Regions from separate parts of the Alishewanella sp. HL-SH06 genome, predicted to be linked through region 2. Evidence: predicted binding sites of a transcription regulator. Region 2 holds the regulator's gene; each other region holds the start of a gene.

Region 1 (4,062 bases), 1.9 Mb from region 2:
TATCTAAATCGCCACGTTCAATACTGGCTTGCCCGGTGGCTTCATACCAGTTGGCGTAGAGTGAATTACTTTGGCTTAAAGCGGCAAGCCCGAACAAGAGGGTGGATAGAATGCGTATTCTCATAGTCTGCCATCGTCTGAATGTATTGATTAGGTGTAAACGCCTATCGGGTAGTTTGCTTAGCACCGGCGTTACAACGTATCTATTGCTACTGTACAAGCAAATAATGTGCCGAGCTGGTTTTTTGTGATGACTGGCGTGAATTTTGCTTAAGTTTTGATATCAGAAAAGCGTTGGCTTAGGCAGCGCCCGCTGCCGTGACAGGATGGGTTATTATGATTAAGAGCTTAAGCGTAGTTGTGATCCTTACAACATTAACAGCAGCTTGTGGCCAATTGGCTGATAGACATATTGAATATCAACAAGAAACGCCACTGGCTTTCCCGGTGATAACGGCGCTGGGTGCTGCGCCAATATCAGCACAACCGGGTGCGAGTGACAGCCAGCGTATGTTAATGGCGATGCGTGCTTCCAAATTAGAAGCTTATCGAGAATTAGCTGAGCGGGTTTATGGTCAAAGAATTGACAGCAAAAACACCTTAAGTGCCATGGTCGCGCAAAACGATGTGCTAGAAGCGTCAGTGCAAGGTGTGATCCGCGGTGCGCGGGTAGTGAAAACCTATGCGGTTGAAGATACCTATATTACCGAGCTATCGCTGGATTTTGCCGAAGTATATGCAACCTTGCAGCATACCGAGCCGAAGCAAAGTATTCGCAGTGTGCGTTATTTGTGGTGATGGCTAGGCCTATTAAGCGCGGATAATTGCTTAATACGTAAGGTTGGATCAGGCTTTTACGCCACTGCCTTTACTATCTACAGCCGGTTTGCCTTTGTTGGTGTAGGTTAAGCCGGTCTTACCATTCGCCGATAAAATCTCATGCTTTAATCGACCTAGCGTTAACTGGCTGTGTTCTAAAACCTGCTGGTTAACGGCAGTTTGTTGTTTGCACTGCGCCAATAAATCATCCAAAACAGCAATACGCTCATCAAACCAAGATTGTTTGCGTTGCTCAGCCAGGTCTTCAGATTGGCTAAGTGCCTTATCGGTTTGTTCAATTTGTAGCAATAAGGTATTTTTTTGTTCGATGATGTTGTTTAAACGCGGTACATCACGTTCAGTAACCGCTTTAAGTTCATGTTCTAGCAACAACAAAAGCGCAGATAAATGCGCTTGTTGTTGGTTCAGGCAGGTGAGGGTGGCGCTTTGTGCTGTATTCATTAGCGGTCGAATAAATCGCCCTCAAATTGCATGATACGCTTAGCTAACTGCTCAACGTTAATTTTGTATTTGCCTTCAGCAATAGCCTGTTTAATCTTATCGACTTTCTCTTGATCGATACCGCTACTGTTACTGGCCTTTTCTTGCAATTTAGAAAATTGCTGAGCTTGCGGTGTAATAGAAACCGAATCTTGCTTTTGCATTGCCTGACTACCGGCATTTTGCTGCACAGTAGTTTGTTGGCGCTGCACCAGTTGATCGTTTTTATCTGTTTTAACCTGCGGAGTATTTTGCAAGTTATTAATATTAATCGCCATAATAGAACCTCTTCACCTAAACTTTAGTCCTTATGCTTAGGTTAACGGCCGCTACAAAGAAAACTTTAGGTTTATTTTCTAAAATTTCACTTGAACTTGATTAACCCCAACAACCTCTGCTTGAATACTGCGCCCAGATTGCTGGTTTCTCACGGTAACTATAGCACCTAGGGTACCGTCTTGCTGAACCACGCCAGTGGCAGTAACAGATAAACCGCTGTTATTAATTTCTATTGTAACAATATCACCCCGGCATACAAGACAAAGATCTTGAAGGTTGATAATTTGACCAACACTCAGACTGCGTTTATTTTTACTACCAATAATCTCAGCCGGTTGCTGCACAATATTACCCCGAACTAAGCGTCGCTCCCGGCGCTCAATTTCGAGCATATCGGCCGTGATAACCGTTCCTGGAGAAATATTTTGCCGCATCACCACTAAATCAAGATACTCGGTGATCTTAGCTGATATAAACAACTGCCAAGCGACAGGGCTGTCACAGCTTAATTGCACGGTGGTTTGGCGTGGATTGTAGTTTGCCGGTAAACTAAATTGCAGGGCATTAGCACATTCTTTATCACCAATCCGAGTATCCAAAGGGGTCACGCTTATCTCAGTATCTGTTGACAGTTCGCTGGCTAAGGTGTCTTTTAACCAATTTTCTGTCAGGGTCGTTAATTGTTCAGGGTTATAGCTTGCTGAGGTATTTTGCTCGGCAAAAGCCGAAGCATTAAGCGTTAAACTTAAGCACAGTAAGGTAATTAAAGCAGTAATATGACGAAAATTTTCATACTTTTTCATAGGGTTTGTCTATGCTTAACTAACAAAGGGCTATAACATACCTGAATCATGTATTGACGCCGATTTTCTGACAGTTGAACTAGTCATGCAAATATCACGCCTAAAGGCTGAAGTAAGGAAACCCAGATGTCCAGTATTCTAGATTCCGTCAACCAGCGCACCCAACTTGTGGGTCAGAATCGATTAGAGTTGCTGCTGTTTAAGCTTGCTGGACGCCAGCGTTATGGTATTAACGTGTTTAAAGTGCGTGAGGTATTGCAATGTCCGCGTTTAACCAGCATGCCCAAACGCAACAAGTTTGTGCGTGGTATTGCGCACATTCGTGGCCAAACCATATCGGTCATTGATTTAAGCTTGGCTATCGGCGGGCGAGAAATTCAAGATCTTTCCACTGCGTTCATTATTATTTCTGAGTATAACCGCTCGGTGCAGGGCTTTTTAGTTAGTTCAGTTGAGCGCATAGTTAATACCAACTGGGAAACCATCATGCCTCCGCCAAAAGGCACTGGTGGTAAGCAAAGCTATTTAACGGCTGTTACCGAGCTGGATAAAGAATTAATTGAGATCTTGGATGTTGAAAAAATTCTCGAAGAGATTTCACCCTCACCGACAATGATCCACGATGAAACGGTGTCGAAAAGCATTGCAACTGATTTAGGCGATCGAGTCATTTTAATTGCTGATGATTCTACTGTGGCCCGTAATCAGGTGAAACGGGCGCTAGAACCTTTGGGTGTAAAAATGCACTTGGTCAAAAATGGCCGCGAAGCGCTGACCTACCTACAACAATTAAGTGAACAATGCCAACATTCGATCACAGAAAAAGTGGGTTTACTGATCTCTGATATCGAAATGCCGGATATGGATGGCTATACCCTAACAGCGGCGGTGAAAGCTGATGTGAAACTGCGACAGTTACATGTGATTTTACATACCTCGTTAAGTGGCGTGTTTAATCAGCAAATGGTACAAAAAGTGGGGGCTGAGGATTTTATTGCAAAGTTTAATCCCGACGAGTTAGCACAAGCAGTGCAAAAATGGCTCCACGTTGAATAATTGGTAAGGGTTATGCGTGCAGAATAAGCAGTTACAAGAATCGGAATATCGGCAATTTCGGGATTTTCTCGAGCAACAGTGCGGCATCGTGCTGGGTGACAATAAGCAATATTTGGTTAAAAGCCGTTTAACCCCCTTAATGCAACGTTTTAGCCATGGCAGTTTATCTGAACTGGTTGCCAAAACCATGAGTCCGTTTGAACGGCAGTTACGCTCAGCCGTGATTGACGCTATGACCACCAATGAAACCTTATGGTTTCGTGACAACTACCCATACGAGCTACTAAAGAATCAATTATTGCCGGAGCTGGAAAAAACTTGCCGCAGCGTCAAAATTTGGTCAGCGGCTAGCTCATCGGGTCAAGAGCCATATTCTATTTCAATGACCGCGCTAGAGTTTCAGCAAAGTCGGCCAAATGCCTTTCCTGGTGGGGTGAATATTTTAGGTACTGATATATCCAATACAATGCTGGAGCATTGCGCCAGAGCCGAGTACGACGGCTTAGCTTTAGCGCGTGGTTTATCACCTGAGCGACGCACGCGGTTTTTTGAAGATACCTCTAATGGCATGATGCGCGTTAAAGATAACGTGCGTAAAAAAGTG
Region 2 (4,062 bases):
CTGCATCATCAGACTGAGGCGATTGCGCGTACTACAGGTGAGCAAGAACTGAAGCGAGGGCAATTACAAAACAGCAGCCGCTCGCATATTAAGTCGAATTTACCCTAAAAAACCTAACAATAGCGTAAAGCACAAGCTTTACGCTATTCGCCAAAACCGGTATTAATTAATAAAGTAATCGCGTCTAATGCTTCAGCAGCGTCAGGGCCTTCGGTGGTCACTGTAAGGGTTTTACCTTTACTACTGGCCATCATCAGCAAGGCCAGTACGCTGCCGGCATCTGCTGTTTTACCATCTTCTTGCACTAATTCTACTTTGGCATCAAATTGCTGGCTTAACTGCACTAGCTTGGTGGCGGCACGTGCGTGTAGGCCTAGGGCATTAATAATCGTGACTGTTGCAGCTAACTTATCGGCCATGATGTCTGACTAATTCCCGATGGCGAATTTGTACATCTTCGCGCTGGCTGCGATAGGTTTCGGCTAGGCTTTGTGCGATATACACTGAACGATGCTGGCCACCGGTGCAACCAATCGCTATCGTTAAGTAGCTGCGATTGTTACGCTCGAGATGGGGTAACCAGCTGGCAATAAAGGTATTGATCTGCCACGTATATTTTGCCACCACGTCTTGTGAGGCGAGGTAATCTTTAACTGGCTGATCTAAACCTGTGAGCGGTTTCAGATCCGGCTCCCAATGTGGGTTGGGTAAAAACCGCGCATCGAACACAAAATCGGCATCCTTTGGAATACCATATTTAAAACCAAAGGACTCAAAGAGTATCACTAAACGGCCGGTCTTTTGGCCTAAGATCCGCTCACGTAATTGCTCGGCCAACTGATGCACATTCAGCTCAGTGGTATCGATATATAAATCGGCGCGGCTAGAGATAGGATCTAATAACTGTTGTTCACGTGAAATGGCTTCATCGAGCGACATCGCTTGATGGGATAGCGGATGCAAGCGACGCGTTTCGCTAAAGCGCTTAATTAGCGTGGTGTGATCCGCATCCAAATATAAAATCGTCAGTTCCAGCTTGCGCGGCAGATATGACAAAATGTCTGATAACTCATCGGGATCGCTCGGTAAGTTACGTACATCAATACTCACGGCAACGCGTTCATATTGGCCCATTACTGCAGTTGCCAGAGTCGGTAATAGATTAACCGGGAGATTGTCGACGCAGTAATAGCCGAGATCTTCCATGACTCTCAGAGCAACCGATTTGCCAGAGCCTGAGCGACCACTGACGACGAGTAGTTTCATGACTCACCTGTTTTTTGGCTATAGTCGAGTAGTAGCTGATACAGTTGTTCATCTGACTCGACATGGCGGATTTTTTTGGTTAAGTCTTTCTGACTCAACAATTTGGCAATACCGGATAACGTACTTAGGTGCGTTTGGCATTGCTCAGTAGGTATTAAAATAGCGCAAAAAATATCGACGGCTTGGTTATCTATCGCATCAAACGCGATAGGGTCTTTACTGACCACAAACACCAAAATCGGTTGAGTTACGCAGTCAAGTTTGCCGTGAGGAATGGCGATACCGCCACCGATGCCGGTTGAACCGAGTTTTTCACGGGTCATTAAGGCTTCAAGAATGGTGTATTCAGATAGTTCGGGAAGCTGCTGGTGAGCCAGTTCGGCGATATATTCGAGGATACGTTTTTTACTGTTAAATAGAACTGCACTTTTCGTGCAGTTCTCCGCTAACATTGCGTTTAAATTCATAATAATGTCTTAGTGTCGTGACAGTTTTTCTTTGTGTTTAATGACCTGCCGATCGAGTTTGTCTATTAACTGGTCAATCGCAGCATACATGTTTTCGTTCTCAGACACCGCAAACACTTCGCCACCGGTGAGATGGATTTTAGCTTCGGCAATCTGTTGTAATTTTTCCACGTTTAAGATGACATGTACATTATTAATGTTCTCGAAATGACGCTCTAGCTTAGCAAATTTATTCTCGACATAATCTTTTAAGGCTTCGGTAATTTCGACGTGACGGCCTGTTAAATTGATTTGCATAGACTCTTCCTTTTAGTTAAGACACTTACAGCAGGGTCTTTCGTTGATTTGACGGCGGAATAAACAACGATTCGCGGTATTTAGCGATAGTTCGCCTAGCCACGTTTATCCCTTGTTCTAACAAAATTTCCGCCATTTTACTGTCACTTAGCGGTTTTGCCGGATTTTCTGCCGCCACCAATTTTTTAATAAAAGCACGAATGGCAGTGGAAGAACATTCACCACCACTCTCTGTACTAACATGACTGGAGAAAAAGAACTTAAGTTCAAAAATTCCACGTGGTGTATGCATATATTTATGAGTGGTGACGCGTGAGATAGTCGACTCATGCATACCGACCATTTCTGCAACATCATTCAATACCATCGGTTTCATGGCTTCTTCACCATGCTCAAAAAAGGCTTGTTGTTGCTGCACAATGCAATTGGCTACTTTGAGTAAAGTATCGTTTCGGCTTTCTAAGCTCTTTAAAAACCATTTAGCTTCTTGCAAGTGCGAACGAATAAATTGCGTATCAGCGGTATTTTTAGCGGTTTTGCTCATCGCCGCATATTGCTGATTGATCCGTATTTTGGGCATAGCGTCAGCGTTTAATTCGACTTGCCAGCGACCTTTTACTTTTGTCACCGTGACATCAGGAATAACATATTGCTGCTCTTGTTTAATCACATCAGCACCAGGCCGTGGATTTAAACTGTGGATCAACTGCATGACTTCCTTTAACTCTTCTTCTTTGAGTTTAGTCACGCGCATCAAAGAACGAAAGTCTCTATTCGCTAAAAATTCGGTATAGTTGCTAATAATGAGTTTTGCATCATTTAAATAGGGGGTAGTTGGCTCAAACTGCCGTAACTGCACCAGTAAACACTCTTGCACCGAGCGCGCGCCAACCCCGACCGGATCAAATAATTGAATGCGTTTAATCACGGCTTCAACTTCGTCGGCCTCGACCTCGTTAGATTGCAGTGAGTCGAGTATTTCTTCGCAGCTGATACTTAAAAAACCATTGTCATCGATGGCTTCAATAATGATCTCAGCAATAGCCCGGTCGATTTCAGAAAAGGGCGTGAGTTGCATTTGCCAACGTAAATAATCTTGCAGGGTATCGCTGGTTTCACCCTGATACACCATATCGTCATCAGGCATGTTGCCACTGCTAACAGGGGCGGCACTGACTAAGTCATCCCAGTTATTATCTAGCGGTAAATCTTCTTGGATGTTTTGTTTATTCAGATCATCGCTGGTATCGCGATCGGCTGCGTCTTTTTGCTCTGAGTTTTTGTTGCGTGGATCGTCAAGGGTATCGCGATTGATATTGCCAAGACTGTGATCAACCTCATCTGGCTGACGTTCGAAATCATCATCGCCTTCGAGTAACGGGTTCGCGTCTAACGCTTCCTGTATTTCTTGCTGTAGCTCAATGGTGGACAACTGTAATAGGCGTATCGCCTGTTGCAGTTGTGGCGTCATGGTAAGCTGTTGTCCTAGGCGGAGTTGCAAAGAGGGCTTCATGTACCTGTAATTCTCTCCTGAATGCGCAGTTGCGTTCTATCTTCTTTACTATAGCCTGAATTGCTCACCTAGGTATACATCACGCACCTGCTGATTTGCTAGAACATCTTGCGGAGAACCGGCTGCAATCAGTTCGCCATGACTGACAATATAAGCGATTTCACAAACATCTAACGTTTCACGCACATTATGGTCAGTAATGAGAACACCAATGCCACGTTGGCTGAGGTGTTGAATGATTTTTTTGATATCAAGTACTGAAATCGGGTCAACCCCAGCAAATGGTTCGTCTAATAAAATAAAAGCGGGATCAGCGGCTAGTGCCCGCGCGATCTCAACCCGACGACGCTCGCCACCAGATAACGCCATCCCTAAACTGTTGCGGATATGGCCGATATGAAATTCTTCTAATAAATCATCGGCAATTTCAGCGCGGCGTTGCGTGCTTAAATCTTTGCGGGTTTGCAAAATGGCCAATAAGTTTTCATGCACAGTCAATTTACGAAAAATCGAGCTTTC
Region 3 (4,062 bases), 1.9 Mb from region 2:
AAGATTTAGATACCACAGCAAATAACATCGCTAACGTTAATACTACAGGTTTTAAAGAGTCTCGAGCTGAATTTGCCGATGTTTATGCATCTTCGGTATTTCAAGCCGGTAGAACTAAAGTGGGTGATGGGGTCAGAACATCATCAGTTGCACAGCAGTTTCAACAAGGGTCGTTATTGTTCACTAATAACTCATTAGATTTAGCGGTGACGGGAGACGGTTTTTTTGTGACTGCCTCTGAAGTGGGCTCTCGAGATTATGCTTACACCCGGTCCGGTGCGTTTAAGCTCGATGCAAATAACTTTTTAGTGAACAACAATGGTGCCTTTTTGCAAGGTTACCCTGTGGATTCCGATTCAGGTACAACTAGCTCTGTCAGTTTAAGTACAACTGGGCCAATTCAGATCCCCACTACTGCAGGTGCGCCCAGTGCCACACGTGATGTGTTTGTTAGTATGAACTTAGACGCACGTTCATTGCCACCAACCATTACAACGTTTGAGCCAACTGACCGAGCCAGTTATAACAGCACCACCTCAACAACGATTTATGATAGCTTAGGTCAGGCACATATACTCAGTGTGTATTTTGTAAGAACAGCACCTTTGGCGAATAATACCTGGGATGTGTATACCACATTCAATGGAACTCTTGTTCCCTCGGCTACCTCACAATTAGTTTTTAAGTCAGATGGAACACCAGGTGAAAATCCAGGTGACTTTGAAGATATTACCATTTCGCCTCTTGATTTAAATGGCTTGTTAAATAATGGTGCTAATTTTGGAACCGTGGGTGATTTTGGTATCCGTTTTCGCGATGAAGCAGGTACCCGAACGCCAACTCAATATGCATCAGCTTTTGAAGTGGGCTCACTAAGTCAGAATGGTACTACAGTCGGTCGTTTAACTGGGCTGGATATTGATGTTGGCGGCAGAATTATGGCATCTTATTCTAATGGCGATCAACAATTTTTATCGCAAGTATCGATGGTGCGTTTTGCCAATCCGCAAGGCTTAAGCCAAGCGGGAGCAACGTCTTGGAAAGCCAGTTTAGCGTCTGGCGAGCCGTTAGCTGGTGAACCTAACACCGGTACCTTTGGTAGTATTCAAAGCTCCGCGTTAGAGCAGTCAAACGTAAACCTTACAACGGAGCTAGTTGATCTAATCAGCGCGCAGCGTAACTTTCAGGCCAATTCTAGAGCGTTGGAAGTTAACAGCACGCTTCAACAGACCATCTTACAGATCCGGTAAACGCTTTGTCATTCAAATCAAGCCACCTACGGGTGGCTTTTTTTTAATCAAAAAATCCTGTTTTATCAAGCTGGCACTCTTATTGCTTAAATATAATAAGTTGATTAAAAGTTTCGTTAAGTAAAAACAGCAAGTCCCTGCGAGGTTTACTATGGATCGTCTGTTATATATCGCCATGAGCGGTGCCAAAGAGAACATGAATGGCATCAGCGTACGAGCAAATAACTTGGCAAATGCCGGCACAGTGGGTTTTAAAGCCGATTTTGAACAAGCCCGTGCCATGCAGGCCTTCGGTGAGGGGTTGCCTACCCGAGTGTTTTCGTTAACAGAGAGCCCAGGTCAAAACTTTGACAGTGGCGCGATGATTATTACTGAACGTGAATTAGACGTTGCTATTCAAGGTAACGGTTGGTTTGCTGTGCAAGATAAAGAGGGTAAAGAAGCCTACACCCGAGCGGGTAATTTACAGATTAGTGCCAGTGGCATGCTAATGACTGCCAGCGGTTTACCCGTGATGGGGGATGCGGGGCCGCTGCAACTCCCTGTGCCGTTAGCGAAGATGGAAATCGGCGCTGACGGCACCGTGATTGCGAGAGCGCAAGGCGCCCCGGCGAATGCGCTAGAAGAAGTAGGGCGAATTAAGCTAGTACAACCGGAATATGCCGATATTGTGAAAGGTAACGATGGCTTGTTTCGACGTAAAGATGGTCAGGATGCCGAGGCTAGTGCGAATGTCAATTTGCTTAGCGGTGCCTATGAGGGCAGTAATGTCAATGCGGTTGGCGAAATGACCACGATGATCAGCTTACAGCGCCAGTTTGAATTACAAGTGAAAATGATGAAGCAAGCTGAGCAAATGGATCAACAGCAAAATCAATTGCTGCGAATTGTAGGTTAAGGCTTTTTTCTTTTTACCGTTTTACTTCAGCCAGCAGCAGCTTGCTTGGCACTTAGTTAATAGGGCGTAAGCCCAGGAGGTACAAATGCATCCAGCATTGTGGATCAGCAAAACAGGGTTAGACGCGAAACAGCGTGATATCTCGGTTATTTCTAATAACTTGGCGAACGCCAGTACTGTAGGCTTTAAGAAAAGCCGCGCCGTATTTGAAGATTTGCTGTATCAAAACATTAATCAGCCAGGCGGGCGTTCTTCACAAAATTCTGAATTACCTAACGGTTTAATGATAGGTGCCGGTACCAAGGTAGTTGCGACGCAAAAAAGCTTTACTCAAGGCAATATGATCACTACAGAGAACAGTTTGGATCTGATGATCCAAGGCCATGGTTTTTTTGAAGTGTTAATGCCTGATGGCACTATTTCTTATAGTCGTAATGGCCAATTCACGGTTGATGGTGACGGTAATGTTGTGACCTCTGGTGCCGGGTATCAGGTGCAGCCCAATATTGTGGTGCCGCCAGATGCCACTAATATCATGGTGTCTCAAGATGGCGAGATCTCCGCTCGTTTAGCCGGGCAGGTTGAGAATGCGGTATTAGGTCAGTTAACTGTCACTAACTTTATTAATCCGGCCGGTTTAGAGCCGATTGGCCAAAACTTATTCAGCCAAACGCCAGCCAGCGGCGATCCGGTGCAAGGCATTCCAGGATTAGAAGGACTGGGGATTATTGTGCAGGGAGCGCTAGAAACCTCTAATGTCAATGTCACAGAAGAGTTGGTTAGCTTAATTGAAAGTCAACGCGTGTATGAAATGAACTCTAAAGTCATTTCTACCGTGGATCAGATGCTTGGTTTTGTTATTCAACAGTTATAAGGCAGGTACAGCTCATGCGTAATGTCCTATTGATACTGATGGTCAGCAGTTTAACCGCCTGTTCTTCTATGCAAGAAGCGCAGCCAAACGATCCGTATTTTGCTCCCTTGCCGCCAGAGTCGGCGCCGCGGCCAGTGGTAAAAAACGGTTCGTTGTTTATGCAAAGCCATTCTAATAGCTTGTATTCCGATAACAAAGCACGGCATGAAGGTGACATTATTACGGTTGTGCTTCGTGAGAAAACCCAAGCGTCGAAAAAAGCCAAAACAGAAACGGCTAAAGACAGCAACATTGCTTTTGACCCGATTAATTTTGCCGGAAGCAATGTGTCGGTTGGCGGTAATGTGTTGCAGTTTGGCGCGGGCAGTAGCCAAGACTTTAAAGGCGACGCCAAAGCCGATCAGAGCAATAGCTTAGTCGGCGATATCTCGGTCAATGTGTTGCAGGTCATGTCGAACGGTAACTTAGTGATCCGCGGTGAAAAATGGCTGACATTAAATACCGGTAAAGAATATATCCGTTTAACTGGTGTTATTCGGCCACAAGATGTCGATGTGAATAACACGGTAGAGTCGACCAAGATTGCCAATGCACGTATCGAATACAGCGGCACGGGTGCACATCATGGCGGGCAATCACCAGGCTGGTTAACCCAGTTTTTTAATGGTCCATTCTGGCCATTCTAGGAGCAGTATATGCGGTTTCTGATCATGCTCGGCTTATTATCTACGCTAGTTTGTAGCAATCTTGTTCAGGCTGCGCGTATTAAAGATGTCACCGATATTGAAGGGGTGCGTAGTAACCAATTGGTTGGTTATGGGTTGGTGGTCGGCTTACCCGGTACTGGCGAGCAAAGCCCTTTTACCGAACAAAGCTTCCGCACCATGCTGGCTAATTTTGGGATTAACCTACCAGCGGGTTCGCGCACACAAATAAAAAATGTGGCAGCAGTGGCCATTCATGCCGAGTTACCGGCGTTTGCCAAGCCCGGGCAAACTATTGATATTACGGTATCATCCGTAGGTAGCGCGAAAAGTTTG

What was found. The regulator sigma-54, encoded in region 2, starts transcription at its own class of promoters, with help from an activator protein. The targets are predictions, from matches to a motif close to GTTGGCACGNNNNTNGNNT.
Region 1: flgA (flagellar basal body P-ring formation chaperone FlgA) is a predicted target of sigma-54. The motif match lies at 2,488-2,506, and genes of this name have one in related genera.
Region 3: ACUJFK_RS13180 (flagellar basal body rod protein FlgF) is a predicted target of sigma-54. The motif match lies at 1,320-1,338, and genes of this name have one in related genera.

The regions. Positions count from the first base shown of each region.
Region 1 covers NZ_CP199752.1:2,873,837-2,877,898, reverse strand. Annotated here, with positions in the region: gene ACUJFK_RS13240 (flagellar assembly protein T N-terminal domain-containing protein) at 1-124, opposite strand, end outside; gene ACUJFK_RS13235 (LPP20 family lipoprotein) at 337-798, shown strand; gene flgN (flagellar export chaperone FlgN) at 847-1,281, opposite strand; gene flgM (flagellar biosynthesis anti-sigma factor FlgM) at 1,281-1,598, opposite strand; gene flgA (flagellar basal body P-ring formation chaperone FlgA) at 1,677-2,402, opposite strand; gene ACUJFK_RS13215 (chemotaxis protein) at 2,529-3,458, shown strand; gene ACUJFK_RS13210 (CheR family methyltransferase) at 3,475-4,062, shown strand, end outside.
Region 2 covers NZ_CP199752.1:851,001-855,062, forward strand. Annotated here, with positions in the region: gene ACUJFK_RS03805 (Na+/H+ antiporter subunit G) at 1-108, shown strand, start outside; gene ACUJFK_RS03810 (HPr family phosphocarrier protein) at 144-419, opposite strand; gene rapZ (RNase adapter RapZ) at 409-1,266, opposite strand; gene ptsN (PTS IIA-like nitrogen regulatory protein PtsN) at 1,263-1,736, opposite strand; gene hpf (ribosome hibernation promoting factor) at 1,743-2,030, opposite strand; gene ACUJFK_RS03830 (RNA polymerase factor sigma-54) at 2,056-3,543, opposite strand; gene lptB (LPS export ABC transporter ATP-binding protein) at 3,592-4,062, opposite strand, start outside.
Region 3 covers NZ_CP199752.1:2,867,877-2,871,938, reverse strand. Annotated here, with positions in the region: gene flgE (flagellar hook protein FlgE) at 1-1,250, shown strand, start outside; gene ACUJFK_RS13180 (flagellar basal body rod protein FlgF) at 1,402-2,148, shown strand; gene flgG (flagellar basal-body rod protein FlgG) at 2,234-3,022, shown strand; gene flgH (flagellar basal body L-ring protein FlgH) at 3,037-3,708, shown strand; gene ACUJFK_RS13165 (flagellar basal body P-ring protein FlgI) at 3,718-4,062, shown strand, end outside.